DNA from 3 places in the Paenibacillus sp. FSL R7-0204 genome. Region 1 is predicted to be linked to each of the others. Evidence: predicted binding sites of a transcription regulator. Region 1 holds the regulator's gene; each other region holds the start of a gene.

Region 1 (7,462 bases):
ACATTCTGCTGCAGATTGCACCTGTAAACGAAGGACATAGCGTTACTATTGGGTCACTTCAATCATTCGGAGTAAAAGATGACTTTGAGTATGTAGGGCTACTACAGGACACCCTAGACGATGCTTTGGAGGACTTTGAGCAGTAGTGAATGAACTACAACGGAGGCATGATGAATTCATTTCAGGGAATGAAGAACAAAACAAATACTATAAAGGAAAATCCAAATTTAACAAAAGGCATGCAATTCGTATTGAAAACAATTAAAACAATAATTAATTTTATAATACCGCGGACACCCTAAGCTTGGCTTAAACCTGGGGGTTGTTTTTTTGTAACTTTTGAGCAATTTAGACCCTTCAAAAGTGAATCCTACTCAAATAAGTAGTAAGGCTACGGCAGCTACCACAAGGAAAAGAGTAAAGCCTGGTAAGTGAATGCGGGAGGATCGAGAACTGGACTTACGATGAAGCCGAGGATCGCTGGACATGCCTAGAAGGACGAATGCTGTATTTCCTCAAAGAGATAGCATGGATTTGTTAGAAAGCGGATACGAAATTCGGAAGTGTCATTATCGAAGCCAGAACTGCGAAGGATGTCTGCAAAGAGAAAGCTGCGCGAAGGCAAGTGAAAATTGGTAATTTGTGGTTAGCTCGGAACGATTGCGGTTCCAAAAGCAGGATCGGGAGATGTTGCAAAGTGAGGAGTGATACCACTTAGCCGTTCGCTGAATGACGGAGCCAGAAAGCGTATTTGGACAACTGAAGAACAAACGGAACTTCCGACATTTTCTAATTCGCGGTATTGAAAAAGTGACGCAGGAGGTCAGTTGGCTCTCGCTTTCGATACAAGCTGCAAATGACCAAAAACGCAGAGCAGCGAATTCCCAATAACGGGAATCGCTGCTTTTTTGTATTTTAAGCTTTTGAAGATAGAGGCCTGTCTCTGCTAGTATACGTTTGGGACAACCCCTTCGTGTACTAATAATAGTAGATTCAGTGGCCGTGGTGATGTTCGTGGACAGCCCAATGAGCAGGCTCAAAATGATCATGATTACCGTGTTGATCAAAATGTCCTGGGATTGAAATCCAGTGATAACCGTGAGGGACTTGTCCTTGAGGTGGCTCTCCACTTATTGTCTGCATAGGTTCTTCATAAAAACCAATATGAGCCTCTTCATGTTCCCCCAAATCAAAATGTCCATTGTGAAATCTTACTTCATAATGCTCAGGAATTGATATCTCACGCATTGCTCGTTCTCCTTTCTATTTTGAAATCGAATATATAATGATCAAAAACTTATTTGATTATCAGGATTTCATAATGTTGTCACAAAAAAACAATTCGAAGAGGGTCCTTGTGGATATTAGAATCATACCAATTGAACCGTTCAATGCAACTGCTGACAATCCGCGAGCCGTCTTCAACCTGAAAATCCTGAGTATGAAAAGCTTCGCCGCAGCCAGGATGAGTTCGGTTATATTTGATCCAATCGTGTGGAACGGGCAGACTCGGTCATCAGCGGTAAAAGCTTGATGCTCAACGAGCAGGACTACTCAGAACTGGTAATGTCGGTAATCAAACTGAACCCAGAGCGGTTGCTGAACATTGCCTTGAACATAGTATCTGGCCGATGGAATTCAGATGCCCTTGCTCATATTCTTATTGAGTTGCAGCAGGATGGGGTAAACACTTCTCTCTCAGGATTTGATGAAGTCGCCCTGGAATAATTGCTTTGGTGACATCCGTATTCCAAACTTTTACACCTGGACTCCCGAAGATCAAGCGATTTTGGCGTGTTGAGTTTAAAGCTGGTAATTTGTTTGCACTGCGGAGAGGAATTCGAACATGATTGATCTAAAAGTGAATTGGGCGACACATGCCGAGGTAAAGTTTGCTAGTGAGAACTTCCACTACAGCCTCAACAACATCATGGTGGGATCTATCAAGCTACCAATTGGGTTTATGAAGGGAAGACCGGAGAGAAGAAGTAGCCAGAGGGAATCGCAAGTTCTCCTTGGCTACCATTTTATATTGTGCTGAAGACATACCAAAAGAACAGACTTCCCAAAAATAGCACAGCAGTCATGCCAAGAAGCACTCCAATAATGACTTTTTCAGATCTGTTATATTTCTTCACAATGATCCCCCGATGTTCTTAGATTATTCTTCAATGTGAACCGAGGACCGGAAGGCGTACCATAGCAGTCCATAAGCTATTCCGAAGTAAAGGAGTACACCCAGTATGGATATGGACAGAAGAATGATGATAACTTTATTTCCATTCATACATTTACCTCCTAAATAAAAAACTCTCCCGATTTTTCGTGTGGGGGAGAGACTGAAAATGAAGACTGAGCAAAGCCCTTACATAATAATATAAAGGAATTATAATTCCAGATCAATCCACTTTATTTTACATACTATTCCATCTCCTATATACTTAACCAGAAGAGAATTCTAGTGGCAGACATGGGAGTGGATCATGAAGAATACATATAAGGTGATGCTTTCGCTGATGCTCGCCCTGGCGTTGATAGGTCCGGTGGCTGGGGCGGAAGGAGCGGCTTTGCCAGCGGAGACCCAAGCGAGGCTTATGGAGCAATATGGGCTGGATGCGCCGGCTCTCCCGTTGTGGGATTGGAGCAGCGTTGATGTCGGGGGCAGTGGAATTACAGGTGGGATGCTGTTCGTGTGCCGGCTGATGTTGAATCCGCTGGGGTTCTTGTTGCAAGAGATGCTGTATATTCTGTAGTTGAGGGGGAAAAGAATGAATTCGCGTTATGATACGCCAAGTCCTGCACGCAGAGTCCGCAGGAGATCGGGCGGTAAGTCGTTACTGGTCCTTATCCTTGTTCTGGTTGTGATGGCTGTTACGAATCCGGGGAAGGAAGCATTCAGTGAGTATTTTATGAAGAATCTGGAGAATACGCTTGATCAGGAAATAGGCGACGGAATTAGCAAACTGGTGGCCCAGCCTGTAATTGAGTCATTGACCAAGAGGGATAACTACATTTTGTTCTCGGTATTCAGTGTACCGGACCTTAAGAATACCAATTTTTTTACCGGGGATGGCGGGGCCACGAAGAAGTATATCGGATTGTTTAAAATCATGTTCATTAAGCTGTAAATATGGTTTACATATTGTTCCATAACCCGGTATAATTGAATAGATTCGAGACGGAATCTTTAATATGGTTGTGGAACAAGGAGGAACGAAGTTGAATACGGCTTATAAAGTACTGTCCAGTGATGCTGATCTATTCGCTGCCGCACTGGCACAGGTACAGGTCTACGTCGTTCAGCTGGTTGATGGCAAACCGCATGTGATTGCTGATTATGCCGGACCTGTACAGAAATGGACACCGGAGTACATAGTGCTGGCCGGAATGACTTATAGACGCGATGAATTTGAATTCCGGGTACGATTGAACAAGAAGTGAGCATAATTCGCTACCCGCTACCTGCGGCTCTAACATTACTGCCGAATCACACAATCTTTGGAGCCATTCTTGGCATCTCTTATACTATCCAAGTGTAAAAGAGGTGTAAAGATGAGCCAAAGAGAACGTAACCGGATTCGCAGAGCCATTAATGTCCTGCTTACACAGCGGGCTGTCCTGCTGGAGAGACTGGAAGAAATCAATGAGAATCTGCGCAGAGTGCCTAGAGGTTCGCGGGCCAGAAGAGAGCTGCTGGCAGCCAGAGAATCGATCCGCGAGGCCATCCGTTTGAATACGGTGGCTATCCGTCTGTTGAGAAGTGTGCTATAGTCTGTATCCGCTCTAATTCATAGGAGTAACAGGAACCCTTGGGGCGCAATCTGGCGTCTCAAGGGTTTTTGTGACGTTCCTATTCCCGGATGGTGACACGGGTACCTATGGGAACGAGGGCGGCCAGAGCCAGAACATCTGCGTTATACATGCGTATACAGCCGTGCGAGACCATATGGCCGATGGAGGATGGGTTATTGGTTCCGTGGATGCCATAATGCGGCTTAGATAGCCCCATCCAGAAGGCACCGAATGGACCGCCCGGATTGGGCTGCTTGTTAATGATGGTGTATTCGCCTACAGGCGAGACGGTTAACATTTTACCGATGCCGACAGGGAAGCCTCTGGTGACAACGTCATTATCCAGCAGGTACAGCATGCGCTGTGACAGATCGACGATAATTCGGTAATTGGGCATACAGATCAGCACTCCTTTGTAATCAGGATATGTGCGGAGCGGTGCAGCGGTTCACAGAAAAGTGGCTAAAAATCCAATTACGAACAAATGTTTGCGTTGGGCTTTTTGGCGACTATACGAAATGAACAGAAAACAGGCTGCTTCGCATGGTGCGGAGCAGCCTGTTCTTAAGCGGGGAGTAGATTAGTGGATATCGCGGAATAATCCGATGACCCGTCCCAAAATCGTAACGCGGTTAAGGCGGAGAGGCTCGTACGCCGGATTCTCCGGTTGCAGCCTGATATGATCCCGTTCCTTGTAGAAGGTCTTGACAGTTGCTTCATCTTCATCGGTCATCGCTACAACAATATCGCCATTGTCGGCAGTCTGCTGCTGGCGTACGATGACATAATCCCCGTTCATAATTCCGGCATCCACCATACTATCACCAAGGACAGATAGCATAAATACCTTGTTATCGCCTACATAATGAGCAGGCAATGGGAAGTAATCCTCAATATTCTCTGTTGCAGTAATAGGAACACCAGCTGTAACCTTACCCACTACCGGGATGCGGGTAACGGTCTGGACGAATTGATGCACATTCTCTGAATCTTCCTGGCCGAGTAATTCAATGGCACGCGGCTTCGTTGGGTCACGCCGGATCAGGCCCTTCTTCTCTAGCCGGTCCAAGTGACCATGCACGGTAGAACTGGAGGCCAGGCCGACAGCCTCGCCAATCTCGCGGACGGACGGAGGATAACCCTTGCTGCGGACTTCATTACGTATAAATTCCAGGATCGCCAGCTGACGACTAGAAATCTTTGACATCGGAATCAACCCCATATACTATGTTTGGGAAAATTATAACATAGAACTTCCGTTCGTACAAACATAAGTTCTAAAATGAGGAAAATATGAGAACGGAAAAATAGAGAACAAACGTTCCGAGAAAACTATTGATCGAAACACATGTTCGTGTTATATTATTTTCGAAAGCGAGAACAAGTGTTTGGAGGATGATGATCATGTTAAAGTATAGTACATACAACAGCATCTACAATAATGAGGATATCAAGGTGTCTGCTACCGGCAATCCAACTGCTAATAGTAATGTAACCAAGATCAAGGACGCAATTCTTCATAGTCTCGCTGCGCTCTCATCGCTATTCCGTCAGGTCAGCCTGATGAAGCTGCTCCTGGTGCTGATGCTTGTTATTTCGGGATTCACTGTGGTGGGGAATGTTTTTGCCGGTTCGGTCTCTTCAATGAAGCCGGATAAGCGGATCGTAGTCGAGCGTGGAGATACCTTATGGAGCATTGCGTTAAGTAACAAGCCTGAGGACATGAAGACAGCCGTATATATAGAAGGAATAATGAAGACGAATCATTTGGAGAACAGCGTCATTAAGGCCGGAGATATTCTGACTTTACCTTTATACTGAAGGAATGTGTCAGACTAATGATCGACTGTGAGAGCTTTCAGGGGGTAGACCTTGACAAGCTCTTTTTCTCATGGCAAAGTTAAAATGAATTTAGAGGGAGGGAAACGTATTGAATATTGACGAATTGGTCGCACGCATCAATGAATTGGCACGCAAAGCTAAGAACGGCGGCCTGAATGAAGAGGAACTGGCTGAACGTGCCAAGCTCCGCGAGATTTACCTGGGGAATATCCGCACTAACTTTCGGGCCCAGCTTGATACTATCGAAATTGTGGACAATCCGGAGCATGAAGAAGGCAATAACGGACTTAAGCATTAGCCTGTTGCCTTTTCATAGATAATACAGGATGACTAGGGGGAACTTACATGGCCCGTTCTTGGGAAAGAATGGTTCAACGCAACACGAAGCAAATTAATCAGCAACGAAAGAAGCAGGGGAAGGATTCCATTTACACTTCCAGCACTAAGACTGCCGCGAAAAGCATCGATATTTTCAAAGGCCGCAATATTGTATTCCCCGTTGTACTGATGCTGCTTGGCATCATGTTCTGGGTGGTCGGCTCGATTGATGAAGCCAAAGGAAGCGGGATTCTGGCCAACTGGCTGGGGGTAGTGCTGTATTTCCTGCTCGCTGCGCTGCTGTTCTTCCGCCGTCCGTTCCTTAAGGTTGAGCGTGCGCGTATCTCTACTATTAAATACAACCGCGAACGCTTCCTGGCTGCGGCGGATATTGAGAAGATCACCTTATCGCGCAGTGTAGTTACCATTAAGTATAAGGGTAAGCGCAAGCAGTGGATTTTCTCCAAGCTGATTAACCGTTATGACACCGCAGCGATGGGGGAACGTCTGGAGCAGTTCGCCAAGAACAACAATATTGAACTAGTGCACGAATAAGAAGACATACCAGCATATAGGGAGTGGGAGAACAAATGCCGATTACCGCCGTACTATTTGACCTTGATGATACCCTGCTGTGGGATGACCGCAGTGTAGAAGAAGCCTTCCGCTATGCTTGTGAGGGGGCTGGAGATTCCATTGATCCCGGGGATCTGGAAGCTGCTGTACGCAGAGAAGCCCGTGCACTCTATGAATCCTATGAGACGTATCCGTTCACGAAGCTAATCGGTATTAACCCGTATGAAGCGCTATGGGCAAACTTCACTGCCGGTGAACAGCCGGAGTTCCGTCAATTGGAGCAGCTTGCCCCCGTCTACCGTAAGGAATCCTGGCGCCGCGGCCTCGCTTCACTCGGGGTAGAGGATGAAGCGCTTGCTGCACAGTTGGCCGACAACTTCGCCGCTGAGCGCCGCAGCCGTCCCTATATCTATGAAGAGACGCTTCAGGTGCTGGACGAGCTGCGCGGTAAGGTGACGCTGCTGCTGCTTACGAACGGCTGCCCGGCACTTCAGCAGGAGAAGCTGGACGGTGTGCCGGAGCTTACCCCGTATTTTGACCATGTTGTGATTTCAGGAAGCTTCGGCAAAGGCAAGCCGGACAAGGGAATCTTCGAGCATGCGCTCGGATTGCTGGATATTACTCCAGAGCAAGGGATAATGGTGGGCGATAAGCTTACGACAGATATTCTTGGCGGCTTGTCTGCCGGACTGACCACAGTCTGGATCAACCGAAATGCGAAAGCATCGGACCCGGAGATTACGCCGGATTACCAGATCAGCCATCTCTCCGAGCTTCTGCCGCTGGTAAACTCCCTATAATTGAATTTTATGAAGCCAGTATCCTATTTAGTGGATATTGGCTTTTTTATATCTGCTATATTGTTTGAACTTGAAAATATACTGTATAGGGAAAAGTGGCGGAGGCGAATTTGGGAACAACAAAATACTTGAAT
Region 2 (7,462 bases), 1.3 Mb from region 1:
GTGAGGGCAGGCGTGCCGCTAAGCGTAATATTGTTATAGTACTGCCCATAGAGCCCCGGCTTGGGTAGGACCCCTCCTGAAGAAGCATACGCCGCTGCTTTGGCCGAATAGTCGTCTCTGGAGAATATGGCACTATTCCTCATAAAAGCCTGAATCACTGCATCCTTATTGCGCTCGTACAGCATCTTGCCCCAGGTCATCTGGTAGCTCCACTTGTTCTGCGTGCCTGCCAGCACAGCTGGCGGAGGGAGTTCCCCGTTCTCGCCGATGGCGATCAGCTTGCCGCGCCCCAGGTCCCAGAGCGTATCATGATGGCTTACCATATAATCCCCCTCGAAAATATCCGCCGCCAGCACATCCACCCTGCCGCTGCCCGGATAATACTTCGCCGGCTCCTCACTATTCTTGTTCTTGGCATTCGGACTCCACACCCACAGCAGATTGTGCAGCTGATGATAGACGGTGTACCGCTCGAACATGATCTCCCAGAGGGTCACGAAGGAGGATTTCTGCCCCCACCAGAACCAGCCGCCGTTCATCTCATGGTAAGGTCTCCAGAGTACGGGGACACCGGCGTCACCCAGCTTTTTCAGGAAAACAGCTACCTTATCGAGTTCCGCAATCATTGCCGTATACTCTGGCGTTCCCGGTGTGATGTACTTGCTGAAATTAGCTTCGCTGAGACTCATGGAGACATTCGTCCAGGCTGGAGCGCTGCCCGGCAGGTTGGCATGATAGGTCATCGCTACGATACCCCCAGCCTTGTGCCAGCGGATCGCACTGTCGGTTACGCCCTGCCGCTGGCTGCTGATGAGCTTCTCCGTCTGGTTGCTGATCGGCCCCATCTCATAGCCGTGCAGTCCGGCATAGCTGCCAGCCGTATTCTTCAGCTTGTTGTTGATATCATCCGGGCTCTCCAGGTAATCATGCTGACCGCTGATCATGCCCTGGCCCTGGAGCCAGTACAGCGTCTCCAGCAGCTTCTGTGCGGGCGCCCCCAGCTCCGGGTCAGCGGGAGTCATTTGAATTTTGCGAAAAGCCGCTTGCCACTGCACATCACCAATCAGCCGTGAGGCCGAATCCAGCAGGTCCCTGAGGTTGCGCTGTTCCACATTTTCCACCATCCTTTTCCTTGTGTTTGTACATATTATGACGAATTATGGAACTTCAGCACGGCAACTGCACAGAATTAGGGCTGTCACAATCCGTTATTCTTACGCTATACTATTCTGGGCACAGGCATTATACCCATACCCACCTACAAAGGAGCAGATATGAAAGCCAAAAAGTCCATCATCAGTCTCATTATTATCGCCCTGATCAGTCTGTCCGCCTACCTGTTGGAAGAGAACGGGCAATGGCTGCCGCAGACCCCTTCCGGTCATTCTTTGGAGGTCGTGAAGCTGAAGTTCCCGGCAGACCGCTTCCCGGAGACCGCAAAGCACATCCAGAAGGCCATCCGCAAGGGAGAGTCAGCCATCTGCACGATCAACCGCAAGGGAGCGGAGGAGAACCGCAAGGCGTCGTTGAAGGGAGTTCCCACGAAGAAAGGCTATGACCGGGACGAATGGCCGATGGCCATGTGTGATGAAGGCGGAGCCGGAGCGCATATTGAATACATAACACCCAGTGATAACCGCGGAGCGGGAAGCTGGGTCGGCAATCAGCTGGAGGCGTTCGCAGATGGCACGCGTGTGGAATTTATTTTCAAATAAGCCCGATTGTGGGGGATATTGTTCAATTTCACTGCGATAAAGCGTAGAATGAAATGGGATAATATAACTTAGATGGAGAGCCGCATGTGTTCTATATCTGTTATCGGGGCAAACGGCTGTACGGCCCTATGTCCGAAGCTGAAGCCTTACAGGAATGGTTCGCGCTTGCAGGAACAATTAAGGAACTCTATATCATTGAAACGGATGCAGCTACAGGCAGAATCAAACGCCAGATCGGGCCAACGGTCCGTGCTCATAAGAAAAAAAAGAAATAGCCCTATCCGGCACAGGCCGGACAGGGCTACACTGGCTATAGGCTGTTCTAGAACAAACAGGCTTTTGTGATGATAACCAGCAGAATGAACAGAACCAGAATTGCACCTGTCGAAGTCCAAGGGCTTACTACCGGAACGATTGGAGGTCCCTGATTCACTCCACCTACGTTATTTCCACAACCGCAACCATATTCTGCTCCCATGATTAATTCCTCCTCTTGAATATTGAATACAGCACAGAATATGTGGAATTCCGCTCCGTTGCATGGGCCAATTGGCAAAGAAATACCATTCACCTAACGGACAGGCGTCCAGTGGTCGATATAGAGTATGAAGCAATAGCTTCACAACATATGGAGGGAGGAATGCCGGATGGATATTGCTGCATTATCCGTAGTGATGAGCCAGTCATCCTTACAGCAGGCCGCAGGGCTGCAGGTAATGAGCCTTGCCAAGGAGCAGGCGCAGATCGGTGCCCAGGATATGGTTCAGATGCTGAGTCAGGCCACGCACCCCACCTTGGGAAAAACACTTGATATTCGGGCGTAATTCCTTTATGCTTACATACATAGGAACACCCGTTCCATATTTCAGCCGCTGAAGAGTGCGCGCTGAACTGCTGCTTAGCCCTTACGGGCTTTTCTTTTGGCTAATAATACGAACATACGATCTTATATATGGGGTGATTGATTATGCAAGGCTATTATCAGATGACCACATTGGAGAAATGGACAGAGGATCTATACCAGCGTATTGGTGTCCGCAAGCCGTCCGACATCTCCATCGATTACATAGCGAAGCGGCTTAATATCTGGGTGCACTATCTGGATGTCCGCAGCAAGGCGATTGAGGCTACAGCCGGAATGTACAGCATGTTCATCGACAACCGTCTCCCTCCCGAGCTGCAGCGGCTGGAGTTCCTCCACGAGCTGTGTCATCTGCTGCGGCATGCCGGCAAGTCCACGCTTATGCCCGGAGTGTTCACGCAGGCGCAGAGAGATGAATCCGACCGGTTCATTCTGTATGCTTCCATGCCTTATGTCATGATCTCTGCGAACACGTTGCCCGAGCTCCGTGAGGATGCCGTTACTGAGCTGGCTGTAGCGTTCCAGGTCCCCGTCCCTCTCGCGCTGCAGCGGATCGACCAGATCCAGAGACGTATTTTCCAGGGGCAATTAATGGCTGTTATGGAACGTAACGAAGACAGAAATATCATCCACAGACATATTCGCTAAGCGCTGCGGGGATAATACAGACTATAGATCAGAACAAGAGATTCTACTGTAAAGGGGATCAAGATCAACGTGGAAGCCCTGAAAGTCATTCAATTATTGCTGACTCACCCTGAATACAGCGTGGATGCCGTTCATCCTGAAATTCCGGATTTTGTGGGTATCGAGACGATTGAAGTGGACCACGTAACCCAGACCTTCTCCATCCTGCTGCAGGAGCCTAAGGAATACGGCTGAGTGCTGAGCCGCCTGAGCGGATCACACCAGAGGCCCATTACAGGATGACAATTACATAGAACAGTCCTGCTAGCACGAAGCGGTACAGCGCGAACCACTCCAGGCGGAGCCGCTTGATCAGCTTGATGAACGTGACCACTGCAATCATGGCTACGAGGAAGGAAGTCACGAATCCGATCAGCATAAGCACAAGATCATCGGAGTTCAGCGCATCCCGGCTGTCATAGAGGTCCAGGAGGCTTGCTCCGAACATGACCGGTACTGAGATCAGGAAGGTGAAGTCAGCAGCAGCTTTCTGGCTGGTCCCCAGCAGCAGACCGCCTGAGATCGTCGAACCGGACCTTGAGAACCCGGGCCACAGCGCCAGACACTGGAACAGCCCGATGCCGAAGGCTTGAGTATAGTTAAGACCGTCTACCGTCTCTGACGTAACGGATCTCCTGCTGCGTGCAGCGAGGATCATCAACAGGCCACCGGCGATCAGTCCAATGAGAACCAGCTTGGGGCCGAATAACTGGCTCTTGATCGTATCTTTGAAGAGCAGATACACCACCAGTGCCGGAACCATAGCCAGGATCATGTGGATGGCATTCAGTCCTTTGCTTTTGGAGAAATCCAGCTTCAGCATATTCACCCCGATGTTCACATACTTCTTCCAATACAACAGCAATACGGCCATTACCGCACCCAGCTGGATTACGATTTTGAAGGTAACCGCAGCCTCTCCCTCGAACTTCAGCAGATTCCCTGCCAGGATAAGGTGCCCGGTAGACGAGACCGGCAAGAATTCAGTTAACCCCTCAATAATCCCTAATATAATTGCTTTGATAGCTTCAGTCACTGGTGAATAGCCCCTCTCGGAAGTGAATCAATATATTTCCAGTATAAGAGGCTGAGATAGAATTCCCCATCGAATGAGCTAACAATATGGGAGTTGGTGTGACATAAATGTCATGTGGTTTATTGTGATCAGAACAAAAAAGCCACCAAGCTACTGGTGGCAAAATTTCATTATGCTCTATTCGTAAAATAGCCGCTACGCTAATTGGGTAATAACAAGATGAGCTGAAACGGGTCTTGTTCCTCCGGCAAGAGGAGTAATCGTAAGTGCAGTAGAGTTTCCGGCAGGATTACGAACGGTCAGTATGCTGTTAATGACCGTTGTTTGCACAATAGCCATTTCTACGATTTGTGAGGTACCTGTTGCCCGCCCAACTACAGTATAAGCGAGATCTGCACCATTTAAAGTCAAGATTAGTTGTCCGGCTTCGGTCACACTAACCTGAAACAGCACCTGGTACGTCCCAATGGCCGCTAAATTAAAAGAACTCGGCCCGGTCCGGGCAATCGTTGTCCCGCTGGTAGGGCCATCTTGTGGAAAGCTTACATCTGTGCCTGGCGCTACCGTTGCTGCATTATCAGGAGGCATCAGAGCAAAGAAATCGGCAAATCCTAATACTCCACCCGCCGTTCCTGTTGCCCCGGTCGCTCCTGTTGCCCCGGTCGCTCCTGCGGCTCCGGCGGCTCCTGCAGCTCCGGCTGGCCCAGTGGCTCCTGTTGCTCCAGCCGGCCCTGCAGCTCCTGTTGCTCCAGCCGGCCCTGCAGCTCCTGCGGCTCCGGCCGGACCAGTAGCTCCTGTTGCTCCAGCCGGCCCTGCAGCTCCTGCAACGCCTTGTGGCCCAATCGCTCCCGCCGGACCAGGCTCACCCTGCGGGCCCTGGGGACCTATGAGGCCCTGCGCTCCCGGAACTCCCTGCGCCCCTTGAGGGCCAACGGGCCCCGCTGCTCCCTGAGGGCCTATCGCTCCAGGTGGCCCGGGCACACCTTGGGGGCCTTGGGGCCCTGGAGGCCCACCGGCAGGTCCCGGAGGACCTGCTGTTCCCTGGGGGCCTCTTGCCCCCGGGATTCCCGGTATGCCCGGAGAGCCCTGCGCTCCTTGAGGCCCTGTGGGACCGATGACGGTAGGAGTAGTGACATTGACTTCAGGCGGTGGACAGGTTACTTTAACCACCTTTTTAATCACTTTTTTAACAACTTTCCGATGTTCTTTTCTTTTTCTTTTTGAAGGAACGAGGGTGACGATTTTTTTAGGATGACATTTTTTATCGTCTGGACAACTCAATACGGACACCTCCCTAATAAGATAGTGTAGTGTACGCATCCCATCTGGTTTAGAAATGGACGAACAACTAGTTTTTACTAGTCAGCAACCTAATTCCAAAAAAAACGGGCGTTAGCCATAGTAGTTACGCCCTTAAATACATCACAATGTCCCACACCAAATTTTATTATTTTTCGTATTTTAGAATTGGACAACTGATACTTCCCTGTCAGACCCGAATTCTAATTCGGGTCTGTTTTTTGGTTATTCTCCTTCAAACTCATGCTGCATCAATTAAGCTGACGTATAAATGTTGTGCAACTTCAGATGCTCAATTCACGTAAAACTGATAAAGGAGTTGGTAAAAATGGTTGTCTTTTCTATTCTATTTGTACTGATTGCGATGCTGAATATCTTCTTCCCGGCCATGGGCTGGCATATGCGCTACGGCTGGATGGTCAAGGGCGACTCCGGCCCCAGTGAAGCCTATCTCATGATGAGCCGAATCACAAGTGTGATCGTTCTTATTCTCTTTTTCTTGTTCTTTTTGCCCTCTATGTTTGGTTAGGGGAATAAAACAATAAAACAGGAGCTGCTGGCGCTTCCCTGCCAACCACTCCTGTTTTTTATTTTCTTTTAAAGTTTTTAGCCCAGCTTAAAGCCATTTCTTGAAAGCTAACTTGTCTGTGCCAAGTACTGCCTGTGGTCTCCCATTCCTTGACCGCTTGCAAATAAGGTGTGTAAAATCTCCAATCGCTTATATTCCAAGAACAATAAATCTTACGATAGTATTTCCCATTAGGAATATCTCGGGAGTATCTTCGCACTGCCTTACTTGCCTGTCGTTTGATCCAGGGATTTGCCTGCTCTTTACTTACGGGTGTTTTCTTAACGCTTCTACTCAACTCAGCTCTAACCTCCTTTAGGGAAGCTAGAGACCGTCCAGTAATTTCATGGTTTCACCCCTTGATCAAGTCATACACTGATTATATTTCATCCCCTTTAATTCTCACAAGATAAGGTTTACGCATAAAATTATATTTGTAACCATAAAATACTTTTCCTTTTCCTTTAGAAAAGGCCAGACGATTGATGATACATTAATCTTTAAGAAGTTAATGAACATAGTTATTGAGCATTTGCAAAAGCTATAAAATAACCCGCCGGGCTTAATGCCAGACGAGTTTATTGTTGAAAGTGTTTGAAAACACATATAATAGCCTCTTAAAAGACATAAAAAATCATCCTAAGGTGCTTAATTAAATTTTTCAACTAACAATTTCTTAATTCCATCAAGTAAGGGTAATTTCTCACCTGAACCATTAAAACTAGGCAATGAATTCCGGATATCATCAATTTCTTCTTCGCTAATATCAACACAGCGGCCTTGAATCAATATCCTCCAAACCAAAGGATATTCACTTATTAGTTCTACGTTGGGAAATGCTGCATATGCTGACTCAAGCCTTAAGACAGCTGGTGCAGATATCAAAGGGGCGATTGAGAGGGATTATACAGCGTATTATGCGGATACTCTTGAAGCCCAGAAGGAAAACTTTCACAGCAGCAACAGAGTAAGTTTCCTTGAAGCAACACTTGGAGAAGGAATTGCTTATTATCAAGCGAATATTCATGGAGAATCACTTTCACATGAATTGATTGGTTATAAATTCCCGCTTTATCTAGAGGGAACCCAAGTTGCGGTGATCGATGCTACTTTTGAGTCAGGTGCATGGAAAATTTTTAATATCAGCAATAATGATGATTTTGGCAATACAATCAAACGAATAGAATCGGAGTATGCTAAAGATGGTACATTAGAGCTTATTGATGACAAACGATATAATCTAAATTATCTCTATATTAACACTGCAGTTAATGAGGAATATATTAATTTAACAA
Region 3 (7,462 bases), 1.5 Mb from region 1:
GAATAGGTCAGCAGCACATCAAGGTACGTTAACATCTGCAGTGACAATCCATAGTAGACCTCATGCAGCTTGAGATCCTTCTGGCTTGATTTGTAGTCGATAACCCGCAGCAGAATCCCCTGCTCCCCTTCAGCCTTATCCACGCGGTCAATCCGGCCGACTACCTCCATGACACAGCCGTTCGGCAGTGTAATTCTCAGCGGAGGCAACTCCTGTCCGGGACCAAAATCCAGCTCCAGCCCGACCGGCTCGAAGCTCCCGCGCCGCGAATGCTCCCCAAGGATGACCGAAGCGCGGCCGACAATATTCTTCAGCTTGCGCGAGATATAGCCGTAGCGCTTGCTGCTCATCAGAATCTCTCCCTGTAACAGCGGGGACAGCCTGTCTACGGTCTTCCCCGCCTCCGTGCGGCACTCCTCCGCAGTCATGCTGCCCCAGCTCCGGCCTTGCTCCTGCAGCCGCTTCGCCATCTCACTAAGGGCCGCATGGAAGAGCTGCCCGATATCCGGAGCCTGGAGCTTGTAGAGCTGGCGCTCCTTCAGCCTCAGCCCGTAGGAAGCGAAATGAGAGAACGAGCAGGCAACGAACCGCTCCATCCGTGACACGCTGCCGCGCAGCGTGGAGCCGCCATACAGGCGCAGGCTGGTCTCCTTCTTCAGCCGTATGCCTTCATTGCGGTAGAACAGCGAGCCGAGCAGCCGCTCCAGCTTCAGCTTCATAGACAGATCCGCATGGCGGTATTCCGCTGCCTGTTCACCCGCAGGCTTGTCGGCGCCCTGCTCCGCCGCAAACCAGTTATAGACCTCCCACCACATGCCAGGTATCTCTACCCCTTGACGCCACTGGCGGAGCTGAAGCAGCAGCATGCGGAGTGTCTGCTCAGGATGGCCGATGAAGTCCATATGGACAGCGTCGTCATCATTACCGCTCTGCGGGAAGCCGGAGAGGAATTGTTCATCTAACTGCTGCGGGAACATTCCCTGTAGCTGGCGGATGACCTCCGAGGGCAGCAGCGCCTTCCCCTCGTCGTCAGCTGCAGCATAGCTGATCCACAGCTTCCTGCTGGCCGTTGTAAGCGCATTGTAGATCAGGAAACGTTCATCCAGCAGCTTCCGGGATGAGCCAGGCGCAAGCTCCATACCGGACTTCTCCAGCAGGAGGCGCTCCCCTTCGGAGAGAATGCCGTCTTCCTTGAACTGCGCCGGAACCACTCCTTCGTTGAAACCGAGCAGGAAGGCGTACTTCACTCCCGACACCCGGGTACGGTCCATCGTTCCTACCAGCACCTGGTCAAGTGCGGGCGGGACGAGCCCCATTTTAAGCTCAGCCAGCCCGGTCTCCAGCACCCCGGCGAACAGGCTGAATTCTATCCGTTCCTTGCCCATCATCTCGGCAATCTGATCCAGCAGACCCAGAACAGCGCCCCAGAGCTGGTTATGCTCCCGGGTGGCTTCCGGACGGCCTTGCTTCAGAGATTCCGCTCCCATCCCTTCGAGCTTGCGAGCCGCTTCCGTATCCTCCAGCAGCAGATATACCGCCCGGCATAGCTCCAGACCGCTGCGGCTGGCTTTGATTCTCTGCTCAAATGCCTGCAGCGGTTCGGTGACCGCCTTCCGGCAGGCCTCCATCCTTGCCAGCATCGCTTCATCAACAGCTTCACTGCCCTCCAGCGAGAGGCGCGGAATCCCCTTCCAGGAGCGCCCGTTCGTCCAGCGGGAGCCGTGAATTCCGCAGGCCAGCACGTAGTTCTCCAGCTCATCCATATGAGCGCGGGTAATGCTTCCATCCAGCGGCAGCAGCAGCTCTGTCTTCACGCAGCGGAACACATCTTCATAACGCCAGCGGCGCCGGACGACATCCAGGGCCGAGCGGATGAATTCCACCAGCGGATGATGAAGCTCACTGAGCTTCTGGTCCAGGAAGAACGGAACGCCGAAGTCCTGAAATAACGGGGCGATGAGCGGCTCATAATCGGCCATGTTGCGCATGAATACCGCCATTTCCCCATATTTGGCTCCCGTTTCTCTGGCCAGGGCCTGCATCTCACGCAGCACACCCTCCACCTCGGTGCGGCGTGAAGCTGCAGCCCGGATGCTGATGGCTTCCTTCACCTGTTCAGCCGGTCCTGTCCAGGGATGCCGGCGCTGTAATCCGCGCTCCAGATGGGCGAGTACGGGAGCGTCCTTGAACCTTGGCAGGACGGGCGGAGCCAGCAGCTCATCCCATACGGTAAGTCCCATCTCCTCCGCCATTCCCCGCAGCTTAATATAAGTAACCGCCGCCGGATGGAACAACTCCAGCTCATGCAGGGCAACGCCCGGCGGATAGATCCGGTCCAGTGTGAGCGCAATGGTCATTGTGTCCGCGTACTGCATCAGCTCACGCAAGACGATAAATTCCTGGTTGCTGAAGCCGTGGAAGCCGTCCACCCAGATCTCGGCGCCGCGGATATAGGCAGATTCCGCAATATGCTCAGCCAGTTCGGCCAGTCTGTCCTCTTCATCTATATAGAGCTGTGACATCTCCTGGTCCAGCTCACTGAAGACGAGATGCAGATCATCCAGCTTCCCGGCCAGAATAGGGCTGCCCAGCGTGGCATCCCGCATTCTGCCGATCTGCTCCTCCAGGTCTCCGGGGCCAAGACAGCAGCGCTTAAGCTCCGTGTGCAGACTGCTGAGCCGCTCCACAAATCCCGGCCGGTCCGAGGAAGCCCCGAACAGCTTCAGCTCCTCCTTGCGCTTGCTGATAATCTTGTAGATCAGCATCTTCTTGCCTTCTTCACTGATAGGCAGACTTGCGCTGCCGCCGGTCTCCTGCTTCACCCGGTAGGCAAGCCGCGAGAAGCTGAGCGTCTGGGCGCGCAGACTTCCCTTCACGCCGCCCGCAGCCAGCAGTCCCCGTTCCGCTCCGAACGATCCCTGCTCGGGAACAAGTATAATGATTGGGGGCCCAAGCGGCTCTTCCTTCAGCCTGGAGGATACCCGCTCCCATATTGTAGTCGTCTTGCCGCTGCCCGAGCGGCCGATGATGAAGTTAACCGTCATTTCAGCAGACTCCTTCCGTTGAACCCTGGCACCTAATGCAATACCAGAATCTATGAAACTTCTCGTCACAATAGTATAGCATACCTCCACCGCACGCTCCAGAACGTACGTTTGCCATTGTTTGCAAATGCAGAAATAAAGAAGACTCTCCCGGAGCCGCGCAAACGGCGGGCGGAAGAGTCTGAACAAATCATGTAAATTAGGTCTCAAGTCTAACAGTTACTGCTGCAACTCCTCCCAAGTGAAGGACAAGACAGGGATAATTGTACACTTAAAAGCAGCGAAAAAGCATACTTTTCTGGTATAGCTGTAGTCTGTGCAACTAAATCTGCCCAAAGAGGCTAGAACCGGCAATACGTAAATATTTTAATGTACGAAATACACCTAAACAGGTAATCGATTAGACATCGGATGTTTTAGTTGTACAAAGTGCATTTAAGCCTATCGCAATCTACTTTGCAATGAAACCCAAAAATTCTCCAATAGAAATAAGACTCCCCGCAGCCGGAAAACGGCCAGCGGAGAAGTCTTATCTGCTAATATCCTTGATCTTTAATAACTTCCAGCACAACATGCTTATTCCTTCCGCTCCGTCCAGCCTAGGGTGTCTGTTCCGATTACAATTGTGCCGATCGCTTCTCCGTATACATAGGACAGCTCGACCCGCCGCCGCTCCGCATCCACCACACAGGTGCTCACGTGCAGCGGACCGCTGCCGTCCGCTGCATCTTCGGGCAGGCACAGCGTCAGAATTCCAGCCTTGCCGGCCCAAGCCGCCCGGCCCTCTACTACCGGAATCTCCGATTTAGAGCCGTATACTTCCGATACCCAGCCCTGCTCCTTACCCACCGTGAACTGCTCATCCTTCAGACCGCTGGTCATCCAGCTCATATTCAGCTTCACTGTAGAGCCGGGATAGACCACGGTTGCTGTAGGCTGTGCAGCTCCGGCTTCGGGTTCTCCGGCTCCGCTCACTGCCTCTCCAGCCTCTCCAGCCGCTCCGGCTTCGCAAGACAGCTCCAGCACCGCTTCCGGGTGCAGATGGAACCGCTGCTCCAGCTCATGCTCGCCATCCGCCTCCAGCCAGTCGGCAATCAGCAGCAGCGGCACCTCCACGCCCAGCAGCACCCAGCGCCGGTGCATTACCGGACCGGGAAGACGGATGTATCCGTCATGAGCCGCATCGATGAAGTGGTAACGGCTGTTGCTCTCCCAGCGGAAGGTGCTGGCCTTAGCCACAGGCTCGCCCCATTGCTGGGTCGAGATATACGGCGTCTGATCCAACCCGTCTACGGTGATGGTGTTGTGCGCGCGGGTACTTTTGAAATAACGGCGCCATTTCCCTTCCTCGTACGTGTAACGGCCGGTATCCGTGAAGAGCAATTGCCCATTCCACATCCACTCCAGATTCAGCGCATCCGCATGGCCGTGCGCTCCGCCCATCTCTGCGGCATCGAAGAACAGATACTGCTGCGGGTCCCGCATCACATAATATCCGGTCTGCACAAAAGCCACGCTGCTCACCGAAGGCGCAGACTCCGCCTGAAGCTGCACACACCGCTCATATGCCTCGGCTCCCAGCAGCCAGAGACATTCCGCGCTCCTTGTACCGCGTCCAATCAGCGCATCATCCTTCAGAATAGCACCCAGCAGCGTCAGCCGCTGCCTGCCGCTGCTGATCCAGTCGGAATCTCCGATCCCGGTGGACTGGTGATCCGGGCGGACCAGCGCTTCGGTGAACGCGGCCATCTTGCGGAGCTGTCCGCCGTACCAGGCAGAGAACGGGTGACCGCATAACGCGCCCAGCAGATAAGGCGTCCCGAACATCTCAATGGCCGCATCATGATAATGGGTGGTCAGCTCAATCTGAATCCCTTCCAGCCCGACCTGATGCAAGAGGCACAGCTCCAGACGCTCCCCGGCCAGCTGCCGCCAATACGGTGCACGCGGATGCCCGTGATGGAAGACAGCAATCATGTAGAGGCCTTGCATATGCATAATGGCATGATTAATCTCCGTGCTGCCGAGGTATTGGGTCAGGAATTCAGCATGCTCCGCTAGCCCCTCCAGCAGCTCGCCCCGGAAGCTCTCGTCCAGCAGCGGGCTGTCCTCCATATATTTGTAAGCAGAGATCCAGGACTGCACGCGCAGGCCGGTCTCCAGCAGACGCCAAGGACCCAGCTTCTGGAAAAACACCGCTTCCTCATACGACGGGATCACAGGAATCGGGTTCTGCTCGCGCCAGCTGCGGAAATGCTGGATAAAGGCCGTAACGTATTCCGGCTTGCCATTCATCAGATAGCCCTTGCCCAGATCCAGCATATGCCAGTGGCGGTTAATGCCCCAGGTGAATTCGGGATCGTTCGTAGGATTATGCAGCCAGTCCGCCACCGGCCTGCCCAGCGGAATCCAGCGGCTCAGATCGCCGGTATAAGGAACAATGAATTCATTGTCCACGGCATGCTCAGCAATCTGTATTGAGTTCTGAGCCTCGATGGGGAATTGGCGGGCATAATAAGCGGCAGCACTGCGGAGCTCAGATGCACTCAGGTAATAATCCTTCATTCCTGCTTCTCCAAAAAATCCTCACGGAACGGATTGAACACATCCAGAATCACGGAATCCTCCAGCGCCTTCACACCATGCGGAATATTATAGCCGGCATAGAAGCTGTCGCCCGCCTTCAGAATACGCGTCTCCTCCCCGACCTTGACCTCAAAGCTGCCCTTCACAATATAGCTGATCTGCTCATGCGCATCATGGGAATGAACCTCTCCGATGCCGCCTTTGGCGAAGGTAACCTCCACCATCATCATCGAGCCCCCCTTTGCAAGCAGGGTGCGGGAAGTGCTCTCATTCAGAACCGTCTTTGCGGCTTCTCTATTCTCTATAATCATTTCGGGTCTGCTCCTCTCTATTAGACAAGAAAGCGGCCGAATCGATCAAGCATCGGCCGCCCGCCTGAACCTTACCTCTTATTCTTCGGTGGATAATTTACCCTGCAGCTTCGATGCGTCAAAGCTTGGATCGGCTACAATATCCGTTGCGCCGGAGGCTCTTGCTTTCTCTAGTGAAGCATTATACCGGGTGTCCAGATCCTTGATAATGCTGTCCACATCTCCACCAGTGAAGACGAAGACGGAGAAAGCATCGCTCCATTTGCTGCCCTCCAGTGACCCTTCTGTAATGGTAAGCGGGTTCGCCGGGTAAATCGCGTCATAACGCTTCGGCAGGAAGCCTTCAATGCCGGGAATGCTTGGTTTTTTGCCGGAGCTGATGACTGTAGGGATCAGGGAGATGCCGTAGCCTTTTTCATAATATTCGCTCTGCAGGCTGTCGCTGTACACATACTCCATGAACTTCCACGCTGCTTCCTTGTGCGTGCTGTCCGCGCTGATGCCGATGTAGGAGCCGCCGATGATCTGCGATGCGCCCTTAATCGTTCCGTCTGTAGTCGGTACAGCAACGGCAGCCCAATTGGCGGTAGTCGGGAACTGGTCTTTGTAGACGCCGGGCTCTGCGGAGTGGTTAATGTACATGCCGATTTTGCCTTGGGCGAACTGCGCACGCAGCGGATCGATATCCAGGCTCTCTACGCCCGGCAGCATGCTGCCGTCTTCGTTCATCTGACGCAGGGCCAGTGCAATATCCTTGTACATGCTGAAGTCGAATTGGCCGGTCTTGTAATTGTAGCCGTCAATGCCGGTATTGTTGCTCGCGCCTGCTACGGTATTGGATGCACGCCAGAAGCCGCTGGAGCTCTTGAACGGGCTGGCGAAGCCGTATACGCCGTCCTTTTTGCCGGTTTCGGTAATCTTTTTGGCGGCAGCAACCATCTCATCCAGTGTTTTCGGCGGATTCTCAATGCCCGCTTGCTTGAAGATATCTTTATTATAGATCAGTCTCCAGATCTGTCCGGTGTTGGGCAGGGTATAGGTCTTGCCGTCCACGGTGTTCTTGTTCTCCAGCAGGCTATCCTTGAAGGTCTCCTTCATCTCGCTGCTCATATAGTCATTGATCGGGGCCATGTAGCCTTTTTTATAATAGGTCTGGAAGTCGTTAATCTGAAGCACATCAGGAGCCTGTTTACTGGCAAAAGCGATATCTACCGCCTGCGGATAATTATCCCCCATCACGGTCATTTCCACTTCGATGTTATCCTTGTTCGTCTTGTTGAACTCATCAATCTTTGATTTCATGAAATCGGCGTCGTGACGGTCGGGTGTCCAGTAGAGGATTTTGGTTTTGCCGCCGCTTGCTGCCCCGTTGTCTCCCTTGACGTCCGCCGGTTTGCTGTTACTTGCCGCGGGCTCCTTATTGCTGTCGGCAGCGCAGCCGGCCAGACTTAGTGCCAGCACTGTACTCATTGTTGCAACAACCCATTTTTTATCCATCGTTATGCCCCCTTGTGCTTGTCC

What was found. Region 1 encodes LexA, which represses DNA repair genes until DNA is damaged. Its sites were predicted from a motif close to CGAACATATGTTCG; they were not measured.
Region 2: a site for LexA is predicted at 2,649-2,662, ahead of MKX42_RS10120 (ImmA/IrrE family metallo-endopeptidase). Genes of this name have one in related genera too.
Region 3: a site for LexA is predicted at 3,145-3,158, ahead of addB (helicase-exonuclease AddAB subunit AddB). Genes of this name have one in related genera too.

The regions. Positions count from the first base shown of each region.
Region 1 is NZ_JBBOCA010000001.1:3,576,212-3,583,673, forward strand. It holds gene MKX42_RS15865 (hypothetical protein) at 994-1,248, opposite strand; gene MKX42_RS15870 (hypothetical protein) at 1,495-1,728, shown strand; gene MKX42_RS15875 (hypothetical protein) at 2,162-2,287, opposite strand; gene MKX42_RS15880 (hypothetical protein) at 2,484-2,753, shown strand; gene MKX42_RS15885 (DUF4359 domain-containing protein) at 2,769-3,128, shown strand; gene MKX42_RS15890 (hypothetical protein) at 3,220-3,441, shown strand; gene MKX42_RS15895 (hypothetical protein) at 3,553-3,771, shown strand; gene MKX42_RS15900 (L,D-transpeptidase) at 3,851-4,189, opposite strand; gene lexA (transcriptional repressor LexA) at 4,373-4,999, opposite strand; gene MKX42_RS15910 (LysM peptidoglycan-binding domain-containing protein) at 5,197-5,613, shown strand; gene MKX42_RS15915 (DUF896 domain-containing protein) at 5,723-5,932, shown strand; gene MKX42_RS15920 (hypothetical protein) at 5,980-6,507, shown strand; gene MKX42_RS15925 (HAD family hydrolase) at 6,543-7,328, shown strand.
Region 2 is NZ_JBBOCA010000001.1:2,252,837-2,260,298, reverse strand. It holds gene MKX42_RS10145 (glycosyl hydrolase) at 1-1,112, opposite strand, end outside; gene MKX42_RS10140 (NucA/NucB deoxyribonuclease domain-containing protein) at 1,275-1,715, shown strand; gene MKX42_RS10135 (hypothetical protein) at 1,802-1,990, shown strand; gene MKX42_RS10130 (hypothetical protein) at 2,038-2,193, opposite strand; gene MKX42_RS10125 (YjfB family protein) at 2,363-2,539, shown strand; gene MKX42_RS10120 (ImmA/IrrE family metallo-endopeptidase) at 2,683-3,225, shown strand; gene MKX42_RS10115 (hypothetical protein) at 3,295-3,459, shown strand; gene MKX42_RS10110 (undecaprenyl-diphosphate phosphatase) at 3,497-4,300, opposite strand; gene MKX42_RS10105 (hypothetical protein) at 4,496-4,888, opposite strand; gene MKX42_RS10100 (hypothetical protein) at 4,912-5,166, opposite strand; gene MKX42_RS10095 (DUF6199 family natural product biosynthesis protein) at 5,928-6,128, shown strand; gene MKX42_RS10090 (hypothetical protein) at 6,187-6,465, opposite strand; gene MKX42_RS10085 (hypothetical protein) at 6,997-7,462, shown strand, end outside.
Region 3 is NZ_JBBOCA010000001.1:2,084,318-2,091,779, reverse strand. It holds gene addB (helicase-exonuclease AddAB subunit AddB) at 1-3,044, opposite strand, end outside; gene MKX42_RS09305 (alginate lyase family protein) at 3,621-5,609, opposite strand; gene MKX42_RS09300 (cupin domain-containing protein) at 5,606-5,941, opposite strand; gene MKX42_RS09295 (ABC transporter substrate-binding protein) at 6,020-7,438, opposite strand.